DNA from 3 places in the Streptosporangium sp. NPDC048047 genome. Region 1 is predicted to be linked to each of the others. Evidence: riboswitches for the same ligand, from Rfam matches in the RefSeq annotation. Region 1 holds a riboswitch; each other region holds the start of a gene.
What was found. Region 1 has a riboswitch for cobalamin ahead of AB0D67_RS01610 (ABC transporter substrate-binding protein). Riboswitches for the same ligand answer to the same signal wherever they lie in the genome.
Positions count from the first base shown of each region.

Region 2: linked by a shared signal. The riboswitch ahead of cobN (cobaltochelatase subunit CobN) and the one ahead of AB0D67_RS01610 (ABC transporter substrate-binding protein) in region 1 are both predicted to bind cobalamin.
Region 3: linked by a shared signal. The riboswitch ahead of AB0D67_RS18245 (ribonucleoside-diphosphate reductase subunit alpha) and the one ahead of AB0D67_RS01610 (ABC transporter substrate-binding protein) in region 1 are both predicted to bind cobalamin.

Region 1 is NZ_JBEZNH010000001.1:346,653-350,323, forward strand. Features, by position in the region: gene AB0D67_RS01595 (hypothetical protein) at 1-209, shown strand, start outside; gene AB0D67_RS01600 (histidine phosphatase family protein) at 238-819, opposite strand; gene AB0D67_RS01605 (Gfo/Idh/MocA family oxidoreductase) at 1,072-1,932, shown strand; cobalamin riboswitch at 2,071-2,204, shown strand; gene AB0D67_RS01610 (ABC transporter substrate-binding protein) at 2,274-3,236, shown strand; gene AB0D67_RS01615 (iron ABC transporter permease) at 3,237-3,671, shown strand, end outside.
Region 2 is NZ_JBEZNH010000032.1:15,759-19,429, forward strand. Features, by position in the region: gene cobN (cobaltochelatase subunit CobN) at 1-1,592, opposite strand, end outside; cobalamin riboswitch at 1,646-1,765, opposite strand; gene AB0D67_RS24715 (precorrin-3B synthase) at 2,006-3,115, shown strand; gene AB0D67_RS24720 (precorrin-8X methylmutase) at 3,112-3,671, shown strand, end outside.
Region 3 is NZ_JBEZNH010000018.1:114,293-117,963, reverse strand. Features, by position in the region: gene AB0D67_RS18245 (ribonucleoside-diphosphate reductase subunit alpha) at 1-1,987, opposite strand, end outside; cobalamin riboswitch at 2,195-2,396, opposite strand; gene AB0D67_RS18240 (tripartite tricarboxylate transporter substrate-binding protein) at 2,395-3,525, opposite strand; gene glmS (glutamine--fructose-6-phosphate transaminase (isomerizing)) at 3,622-3,671, opposite strand, start outside.

The sequences.
Region 1 (3,671 bases):
CCCGCTACTGGCGGTGGCGGCATTTCGAGGAAGCCCGCCGCGGCCACCGCGGCGTCATCGAATGGCTGACCGGCCGCGGACCGCAACCCGGCGCGGCGACCGTCCCCGCCGGCCCGGCGGTCTCCGGCGAACCGGGCCCCGCCGTTCCGAGGGTTCCCGCCGGACCGGTCCCCGCCACGGCGGCGGCCCCCGGCGGTCCGCTCCTCTAGCGGTGGGTCGTTCCGGCCGGGCGCGGCTCTAGAGCGGGGCGTTCCAGCTGAGCACGACCGGCTCGGCGTGCTCGTAGCCCAGCCGGGAGTAGGTGCCGGTGTCCAGCCGGAAGAGCCGGCCGTCGGTCGGAGGGAGATCCAGCCAGCGGGCGCACAGCACCCGCAGGTAGTGCCCGTGGGCCACCAGGGCCACCTCGCCCCCGGCGGCGCGGGCCCGGCCGATCACCCGGTCGGCGCGGGCGCCGACCTCCGCCGCGCTCTCGCCGGGATGGGCGGCGTCGCCGGGGACCACCCCGTCACGCCACAGGTACCAGCCGGGCCGGTCCTCGCGGATCACCGGAGTGGTGATCCCCTCGTACCCGCCGTAGTCCCACTCCCACAGGTCGGGATCGATCTCGTAGTCGGTGAGGCCGGCCAGCTCCGCCGTACGGCGGGCCCGCGCCGCGGGACTGACCAGCACCAGGTCGAAGGACCGCTCCGCGACCAGCCGGGCGAGCGCCCGCGCCTGGGCCTCCCCCCTCTCGGTGAGCGGAAGGTCCGTGCGCCCGGTGTGGCGGCCGTTCCGGCTCCACTCCGTCTCGCCGTGCCGTAGCAGGAACATCTCTCTCATATGTCACCCATCATGCCGGTACGGCCGGCGCGGCCGATCGGGTGCCCCTGCCACCCGGCGGAAACGCTCCCCGCGGGGCCGTCCGGTCCTTGCGCGTCCGGTCCCCTCCGCGCCCGATCCTTGCGTGTCCGGTTGATCCGCCATCCGATCCCTCCGGTTCAGCGGAGCGTCGAGACGGGTTCGGCGAAGCGTCGAGACCGGTTCGGCGGAGTGCCCCCGCCCGGCGGTGCACCCCGTGAGAGGCTGGGGGATGTGACGATATCTGTGGGCCTGGTGGGTGCCGGGCCGTGGGCCGAGAAGGTGCACGCGCCGATGCTGTCGGCCGGACCGCACACCCGCCTGACCGGCGTGTGGGCGCGGCGGCCCGGAGCGGCGGCCGGGTTCGGCGTCCCGGTCTTCGAGCGGATCGAGGAGCTGTTCGACAGCTGCGAGGCGGTCGCGTTCGCGGTGCCGCCCGCCGTACAGGCCGAGCTGGGCGTGCGCGCCGCCAAGGAGGGCAAGGCGCTGCTGCTGGAGAAGCCCCTCGCGGCCGACCTGGAGGGGGCCCGGCGGCTGGCGGACGCGGTCGCCGAGGCCGGGGTGCCCTCCCAGATGGTCCTCACCTGGCGTTACTCGCCGGCCACCAGGGCGTTCCTGGCCCGGGTCTCGGCGATCGAGCCCTTCGGCGGCAGGGCGGCCCACATCTCCGGCGCGCTGCTCGGCAGCGGTTTCACCAGCCCCTGGCGGCTGGAGCGCGGCGCGATCCTCGACGTCGGCCCGCACATGATCGACATGCTGGACGCCGCGCTCGGCCGGGTCACCGCGGTCCGCGCCCACGGCAACCCACGGGGCTGGGTCGGCCTGCTGCTGGAGCACGAGGGCGGCGCGGTCAGCGAGGCGTCGCTGTGCATGAGCGTGCCGGGCGACAAGCCGCCGGCCGCCGTCGAGGTCTACGGCAAGCTGGGCACGGAGGCCATGAACGGCGACCGGCTCGGCTCCGACGTCTTCTCGGTGATGCTCGCGGAGTTCGCCGAGGCCGTCCGCGGCGGGGGCGGCCACCCCCTCGACGCCGCCCACGGCCTGCGCCTTCAGGAGATCATCGCGGCGGCGGAGGAGCAGCTCACCCACGCCTGACGGGTCCGGCGCCGCGCCGCGCGACCCCGCCGGGGGAGTCCTCCGGGCGGCGCGAGGCGTGGCCGGGTGAGGGAAGGTTGACGGCGCGGGTCCTGCGGCCGGGCGGGGGAGGCCGGTCCGAGGGTCCCATGTCGCGGCTCCCCGGGGAATTGGTAACGTTTGCCCGACGCATAACGTGTAGCGAAGTCCGGTGTGAGTCCGGCGCTGTCCCGCAACTGTCATGGTCCCCATGGGGCCGAGCCAGGTCGCCTCCGTTGTGCCGACGTCGTCAGCCCTCGTGGAAAAGGGTGATCCGTCGCTTCTCGCGGGTCTCTCGGTTCCGGCAACTGAAAGGACCTCGGTTGAGGCCCGTACGCCCCGTTCTCGCCGGTGCCCTGCTCGGCATGCTGGCCCTGGCCGGATGCGGTCAGAACTCCCCCTCGTCCTCCTCGTCCCCCGCGGTCTCCTCGGGGGCGAGCTCCGCGCCCGCCGCCCAGGCGGCCGGGTTCCCCGTCACGGTCCAGGCCGGCAACGGCCCGGTCACCATCGCCAGGAAGCCCGAGCGCGTCGTCTCCCTGTCGCCCACCGCCACCGAGAGCCTGTTCGCCGTCGGCGCCGGGCCCCAGGTGGTCGCGGTGGACGACCAGTCCACCTACCCGGCCGAGGCCCCCAAGACCGACCTGTCGGGTTTCAAGCCGAACGCCGAGGCGATCATCGCCCAGAAGCCCGACCTGGTCGTGCTCGCCAACGACATCGACGGCATCGTCGCCAAGCTGGCCAAGGTCAAGGTCCCCGTCCTGCTGGAGCCCGCGGCCGCCAAGCTCGACGAGACCTACGACCAGATCGGCGACCTCGGCGCCGCCACCGGCAACAAGGCCAAGGCCGACGAGGTCGTGACCGGGATGCGCAAGCGGATCGACGAGCTGGCCGCCGCCGCGCCCAAGGACAAGAACCTCACCTACTACCACGAGCTGGACGCCACGCCCTACTCGGTGACGTCCAGCACGTTCCTCGGCCAGGTCTACGGGCTGTTCGGCCTGACCAACATCGCGGACAAGGCGCCCGACCCGGCCGGCGGCTACCCCAAGCTTTCCGCCGAGTTCGTCGCCCAGGCGGACCCCGACCTGGTGTTCCTGGCCGACACCAAGTGCTGCGCACAGACCGCGGCCACCCTCGCCAAGCGTCCCGGCTGGTCCAAGCTCTCCGCCGTCGGGAAGGACCGGGTCGTCGAGCTCGACGACGACATCGCCTCCCGCTGGGGGCCGCGCGTCGTGGACCTCGCCGAGAAGGTCGGCGAGGCCGTGCAGAAGGCCGCGACGGACTAGGTGACCCGCTCCGCCCGCCCCTCCGGCCTCCTCAGCCGCGACGCCCCCGACATGCCCGACAGTCCTGACGGTCCCGGTGTCCCGGCCGGACGGCCGGGACGTGCGGCCCGGCTCCGGCCGGCGGCGGCGCTGGCGGCGGTCGGGGTGCTCCTGGCGAGCGCCCTCGCCGCGTTCCTGGTCGGCGCCGCCGACATCCCGCCGGGGAAGGCGGCGCTGCAGCTGCTCGACTGGTTGCCGTTCGTCTCGGCCGACCCGGGGCTGGCGCCGGTCGAGCAGAGCCTGCTGTGGGAGCTGCGGCTGCCCAGGGTCCTGCTCGCCGCGGTCGTCGGCGGCCTGCTCGCCTCCGCCGGAGCCGCCTACCAGGGCGTCTTCCGCAACCCGCTGGCCGACCCGTACCTGCTGGGCGCCGCGGCGGGCGCCGGCTTGGCGACCACG
Region 2 (3,671 bases), on a different contig from region 1:
GTGCCGCAGGAGGCGGACATGCCCGCGGACTTGCCCGGCAGCCATTCCAGGTTGCCGTGCTTGCCGACGTGCACCATGGCGTGCGCGCCGAAGGACGACGACAGCCAGCGGTAGGCCGCCAGGTAGTGGTGACTCGGCGGCAGGTCGGGGTCGTGGTAGATCGCGATCGGGTTCTCACCGAAGCCGCGCGGCGGCTGCACCATCACGACCACGTTCCCGGAGCGCAGCGCGGCCAGCACGATGTCGCCCTCGTGCACGAACAGCTCACCGGGGGGCGGCCCCCAGTGGCGCTCCATCCCCTCGCGCAGGTCCCCGGGAAGGGTGGCGTACCACTCCGCGTAGTCGGCGGCGGCGATGCGGATCGGGTTGCCCGCGAGCTGCTCCTCGCTCAGCCAGTCGGGGTCCTGGCCCCCGGCGGCGATCAGGGCGTGGATCAGCGCGTCGCCGTCCTGTTCGGCCACCCCCGGGAACCCCTCGCCCAGGTCGTAGCCCGCCTCGGCGAGGCGGGCGAGCAGGCGCACGGTGCTGGCGGGGGTGTCGAGGCCGACGGCGTTGCCGACGCGCGAGTGCTTGGTCGGGTAGGCCGACAGCATCACCACCAGGCGACGCCCGGCGGGCGGGGTACGGCGCAGCAGGCCGTGCCGTACGGCGATGCCGGCCACCCGGGCGGCCCGCTCGGGGTCGGCGACGTAGACGGTCAGGCCGTCGGGGTCGATCTCCTTGAAGGAGAACGGCACGGTGATGATCCGGCCGTCGAACTCCGGGATCGCCACCTGCGAGGCCGCGTCCAGCGGGGAGAGGCCGTCGTCGTTCTCCTCCCACGCCTTCCGGCTGCTCGTCAGGCAGAGACCCTGCAGGATCGGGACGTCGAGCCGGGCGAGCGCGCCGACGTCCCAGGCCCCGTCGTCGCCGCCCGCGCCGGCCGCCGCCGGGTTGGAGCCGCCCGCCGCCAGCACGGTGACGACCAGCGCGTCGGCCCGGCGCAGCGTTTCGAGCAGGCCGGGCTCCGCCGTGCGGAGCGAGGAGCAGAAGACCGGGAGCGCCCGGCCGCCCGCGGCCTCGACGGCCCGGCACAGGGACTCGACGAAGGCGGTGTTGCCCGCCATGTGGTGGGCCCGGTAGTAGAGCACCCCGATCACCGGACCGGTCGTGTCCGCCGCCTCGCGCTCCAGCGGACCCCAGGCCGGGGCCGGCAGGGGCGGTTCGAAGCCCCGGCCGGTCAGCAGCACGGTGTCGGTCAGGAAGGCGTGCAGCTCGGCCAGGTTGGCGGGGCCTCCGTGGGCCAGGTAGGAGTGCGCCTGCGCGCAGACGCCGCCGCTGACGGTGGACAGCTCCATCAGTTCGGCGTCGGGGGCCTGCTCGCCGCCCAGGACGACGACCGGCCGGGGCCCGGCCAGCAGCGCGTCGAGGCCCTCCTCCCAGGCGCGGCGCCCGCCCAGCAGGCGCACCACGACCAGGTCGGCGCCCTCCACGAGGCCGGGGACGTCGTCGGCCAGGAGCCTGGCGGGGTTGCCGAGCCGGTAGCCGGCGCCGCTGGCCCTCGCGCTCAGCAGGTCGGTGTCGGACGTCGACAGCAAAAGGACTGTGGGCACGGGGATGTCCTCCCTCGGGGTCCTCGCCCCGGTCGCGGGTGTCGCGGCGGCCGGAGTCTCCTGGCTCCCGGATCGACGCTCACCCCGGCCTTCCCTGTGACAGTGGCCTGCGGTGGGGTTCGCTCCCCGGTGACAGTGGCGGGACCGCGCCGGACTCACACCGGCTTCCTCCTGACCTTCGCCTCCGGCAAGCCTATGACGGGAGATCCGCCATGACCATCCACGACTTCCCCCCGGACGGCCGCACCGGACGGACCCGCCCGGACGAGCCGCCACGCCTTGACGGACCGCCACGCCTTGACGGACCGCCACGCCTTGACGGACCGCCACGCCCTGACGGACCGCCACGCCCTGACAGACGGGCGCGTCCCGGTGGGCGAGCACGTCCCGACGCCTGCCCGGGGACGGTCCAGGTGCACCAGGCCGCCGACGGTCCGCTGGCCCGGGTGCGCACGCCGGGCGGCATCCTCACCACGCCGCAGCTGCGGGAGCTGGCCCGCTGCGCCCGCGACCTCGGCTCCGGGGTGATCGAGCTGACCTCGCGAGCCAACGTGCAGGTGCGGGGCCTGCGCGACCCCGCCGCCTTCGCCGCGCGGATCGCGGAGGCCGGGCTGCGGCCCTCGGACACGCACGAGCGGGTGCGCAACATCGTCGCCGCGCCGTCGGTGGCCGGCGCGCTCGTGGCCGAGCTGGACCGGTCCCTGTGCGCCCGGCCGGAACTGGCCGGGCTGCCCGGCCGGTTCCTTTTCGCGCTGGGCGGCACCGGGCTGCCCGTCGACGCGGCCTCCGTCGACGGCCGGCTGCTGCTGGCCGGGTACGAGGTGGACGGCGTGCCGGGCACGGTCGACGGCCTGCTGGAGGCGGCGGCGGCCTTCCTGCGGCTGCGTACCGACGAGTGGCGCGTCTCCGAGCTGGCGGACGGCCCGGCGAGGATCGCCGCCGAGCTGGGCGGGACGGCGGGCGCGTACCGGCCGCCCCTCCCTCCGGAGCGGCCCGCCGGACTGGTGGAGGCACTGGTGCCGCTGGGCCGTCTCACTCCCGAACAGGCCCTGGCGCTCGCCGGCCTCGCCGAGCGGGCTTCGACGCCCGCCCGCTTCACCGAGCGGACCCCGGCACGCACCGGTCCCGCCGAGCGGCCTCCGGCGCCGCCGATGCCCGGGTGGCCCGTCGCGCACCCCGGCCCCGCCGGGCGGGTCACCGGACCCCCCGACGCCGAGGTGCGGCTGTCGCCCCGCCGTACCGTCTTCGTCGCGGACCGCCCCGGCGTCGGCGGCGCGCTGGAGGCGGCCGGGCTCATCACCGACCCGGACTCCCCCTGGACGGGCGTGACCGCCTGCGCGGGACGGCCCGGATGCGCCAAGGCCCTGGCCGACGTGCGGGCCGACGCCGCACGCTGGGTGCCCCGGCGTCACACGGAGCTGCCCGTGCACTGGGCGGGCTGCGAGCGGCAGTGCGGGCTGCCGCCCGGCCGGGTCGTGCGGATGGTCGCCACCGCCGACGGATACGAGGAAAGGCATCAGTGACCGACTACATACGCGACGGCGCCGAGATCTACCGGCTGTCGTTCGCCACGATCCGCGCCGAGAGCGACCTGGACGGCCTGCCGCCCGAGGTCGCCCGGGTGGCGGTACGGATGATCCATGCCTGCGGCATGACCGACCTGGTGCGCGACCTGGACTGGTCGCCCGGGGCGGTCGTCCGGGCCGAGCGGGCGCTGCGCACGGGCGCGCCCGTGCTCTGCGACGCCATGATGGTCGCCTCCGGCGTGACGCGCCGCCGTCTCCCCGCGGGCAACGAGGTCGTCTGCACGCTCGGCGACCCGCGCGTCCCGGAGCTGGCCGAACGCCTGGGCACCACGCGCAGCGCCGCCGCCCTGGAGCTGTGGCGGGACCGGCTGGAGGGCTCCGTGGTCGCGATCGGCAACGCGCCCACGGCGCTGTTCCGCCTGCTGGAGCTGGTCGCCGAGGGGGCGGGACGCCCGGCGGCGGTGCTGGGGATCCCGGTCGGCTTCGTCGGCGCGGCCGAGTCCAAGCGGGCGCTGGCCGACAGCGACCTCGAACACCTGGTGGTGCACGGCCG
Region 3 (3,671 bases), on a different contig from region 1:
ACGGCATGCGCGCGGCGGCCAGGTCGATGAGCGCCTTCTGCGGCAGTTCCCAGGCGGTGCGGTAGAGCGCCTTCAGGTCGCCGGGGACGCCGGGGACGTCCTGGACCGAGCCGTCGGCCCGCTTGATCGCGTCGCGGACCTGCGGGGTCCACAGGCCGCGCTCGGTGAGGTCGCGGACCAGGTAGCGGTTGACCTGGAGGAACTCCCCCGAGAGGGTCTCGCGCTTGAAGACGTTGGAGACCTGTGGCTCGATGCACTCGTAGCAGCCGGCGATGGAGGCGATGGTCGCGGTGGGCGCGATCGCGACCATGAGCGAGTTGCGCAGGCCCGTCCCGGCGATCCTGGCCCGCAGCGCCGCCCACTCCGCCGACCGTCCGGCGCCGTAGTGGTCGGGGTGCAGCACGCCGCGGGCGGCGCGGGTCTCGTCGTAGGAGGGGTGGCGGCCCCGCTCGACGGCCAGGTCGGAGGAGGTGGCGTAGGCGGCGAGCGCGATCTCCTCGGAGATCCGGGTGGACAGCTCCAGCGCCTCCGGGGAGTCGAACGGCAGCCGCAGCGTGAAGAACACGTCGGCCAGGCCCATCACGCCCAGCCCGATCGGCCGCCACCTGCGGTTGGCGGCCTCGGCCTCGGGGGTCGGGTAGAAGCCCAGGTCGATCGTGCGGTCCAGGAACCCTACGGCGGTGCGGACGGTGGAGCGCAGCCGCTCCCAGTCCATCCGCCCGCCGTCGAGGTGGGCGGCCAGGTTGATCGACCCGAGGTTGCACACGGCGGTCTCGGCGTCGCCGGTGACCTCCAGGATCTCGGTGCAGAGGTTCGACAGGTGGATGACGTTCCCGGGGAGGGCCGTCTGGTTGGAGGTGCGGTTGGCGGCGTCCTTGAAGGTCATCCAGCCGTTGCCGGTCTGGGCGAGGGTGCGCATCATCCGGCCGTACAAGGCGCGGGCCGGGACCTGGCGGACGTACCGGCCCTCGGCCTCGGCGGCGCGGTAGGCCGCGTCGAACGCCTCGCCGTACAGGTCGGTGAGGTACGGGACCTCCTTGGGGTCGAACAGCGACCAGGTGCCGTCGGCCTCGACACGGCGCATGAACTCGTCGGGGATCCAGTTGGCGAGGTTGAGGTTGTGCGTGCGGCGCGACTCCTCACCTGTGTTGTCGCGCAGCTCCAGGAAGTCCTCGATGTCGGCGTGCCAGGTCTCCAGGTAGACGCAGGCCGCGCCCTTGCGGCGGCCGCCCTGGTTGACCGCGGCGACGCTCGAGTCCAGGGTGCGCAGCCACGGCACGACGCCGTTGGAGTGGCCGTTGGTGCCGCGGATCAGCGAGCCGCGTGAGCGGATCCGGGTCCAGGAGACGCCGATGCCCCCGGCGTACTTCGACAGCCGCGCGATCTGCCCGTACCGCTCGTAGATCGCCTCCAGCTCGTCGCGGGGCGAGTCGAGCAGGAAGCAGGAGGACAGCTGGGGGCGGCGGGAGCCGGAGTTGAACAGGGTGGGCGAGCTGGGCAGGTAGGACAGGGTGGACATGAGGCGGTACAGCTCGGCGGCCTCCTCCACCGTCTCCGACAGGCCGCACGCCACCCGCAGGAAGAAGTGCTGCGGGCGCTCCAGCACGCCGCGGGTCTCGGGGTGGCGCAGCAGGTAGCGGTCGTAGACCGTGCGCAGGCCGAAGTACTCGAACCGGGCGTCGGCGGCGTCGTCGACGAGGCCGTCCAGCTCGGCGGCGTGCGCCGCGACGAAGGCGGCCAGGCCGTCCTGCAGCAGCCCGGCGGCGTGGGCGGCGGCGACGGACCCGGCGAAGGTCCGCACGCCGTGGGCGGCGGCCTCGTCGGCGATCAGCCCGGCCAGCAGGCCGGCGGCGACCCTGGAGTTCTCCGGATCGGCGACCACCCGGGCGGCGGCCTCCTCGATGGCCAGCCGGCGGCCGGCCAGATCCTCGCGTGCCTGCCCGGTCCCCTCGGCTGTCTCGGCTGCCTCGGTCACGATCGGTGCCACGTGCTTCCTCCTGGCGTGCTCGGTGCTCTTCCCGTAGGGCTCCCGCCGGGTCAAGGGCACGCGTCGGAGAACGGTTCACGGGCATGCCGGACCGCCTCGTCCGCGGGCCCACCCTCGAGGCCCTGGACATCTGTGCCGGGAGAGGCGGCCGCGCCGCGCGCCCCGGGCCGCCTCACGCGGCCCCGGCACCCGGCCCGGTCCCCTTCTCCCGTCTTTCCCGTCGCCGGCAGGTCTTCGGACTCACGGGCGCCTGGCGCATGCCTACTGGCCGTCGCTTCCCGGGCGCATGGCCCAGTGCTCCTGACGGCGGTCGTTCCCGTTCACCGCTGCGGGGCAGCCCCGGATTCGCACCGGGTTCCCTCTTGCCTCGCCTTCACGCGGAAGGCGAGCCGGCAACGACGAGGATCCTACATGTAGTGGCTTCGGACGCAACTACCCCAACAGGTTGTGGCGAAGGCTTTGAGCAAACCGAGATCACGGAGCACGTCACGGGCCCGGCCGGTCTCGCCGGACAGCCACTGGCGGAAGTCGTCGCCGCTGAGGTAGATCCGGCTCCAGCCCCCGGCCTCGCACAGGGACCGCCAGCGCGGCGAGGCGTCGAGGGCGTCGCACAGGGCCACGGCCCGGTCCCGGTCGTCCGGGCTCATGCCCCGCGGGCCGAACACCCCGCACCAGTCGGTGTACTCCAGCCGGACGTCCATCTCCATCAGCGTCGGCGCGTCGATCCCGGGGAGCCGCTCGGCGGAGGAGACCACCAGCGGCCGCAGGCGGCCGGCGGCGATCTCGCGCGTGAAGGAGCGCGCCGAGCCCAGGATCGCGCCCACCCGGCCGTCGCGGAGCGCCTCGACGGCGTCGGCGGCGGTGGGATACCCGGCGTACTGCAGCAGCCGGGCGTCCGCCCCGAGGCATTTGGCGATCATGCCGTAGAGCACGTGGTCGGAGCCGCCCTCCAGGCGCCCGCCCATCACCAGCCCGCCCGGGTCGCGGCGCAGCAACGCGGCGAGGTCCTCGAAGGAGCGCAGACGGGAGCCGGGCAGGACGATCAGGGCCGCCCAGTCGCCGGCCAGCCGGGCCAGCGGGGTGGTGGAGTCGACCACGGCGGCGGTGTCGGCGATCTCCGCCCCGGCCACCGCGGGCATCCCGGCGAGGAGCAGCCTCCCATCCCGGGAGAACGGCTCGCGGGAGAGCGGGTCGCGGACGGACCGCTCACGGGACGACGGCCCGGACGGCGCCCCGGACCGCGACCCGTACGGTGTCCCGGACGGCGATCCGTAGGGCGCCCCATGGGAGGCGAGCGCCTCCAGGGCGGCGCCCGCCGGGCCGCCCGGACGGTTCTCCACCCCGGCCGCCCGCGCCAGCCCCTCGGCGCCCGCGACGGCCGCCATGCCGCGGGCGAGGGGATCCCAGCCGTGCCCGCGGGCGGCGGGCACGATGAGGGTCAGCATGGCGGTGAACGGCCTGTCCGGACCGCCGCAGCCGCCGCAGCAGCCGAGGACGGCGAGCCCGGCGGCGAACGAGAAGAACCGCCTGCGGTGCACGACGCGCCCTCCCCCCGAGACCCCCGATACCTCAGGTTACACCTATGTCACTTTCTGTGACATATGGCGGTCTCGCCGGGAGGAGGGACGGCAGGCTCACTCCACGGTGACGCTCTTGGCGAGGTTACGGGGCTTGTCGACGTCGC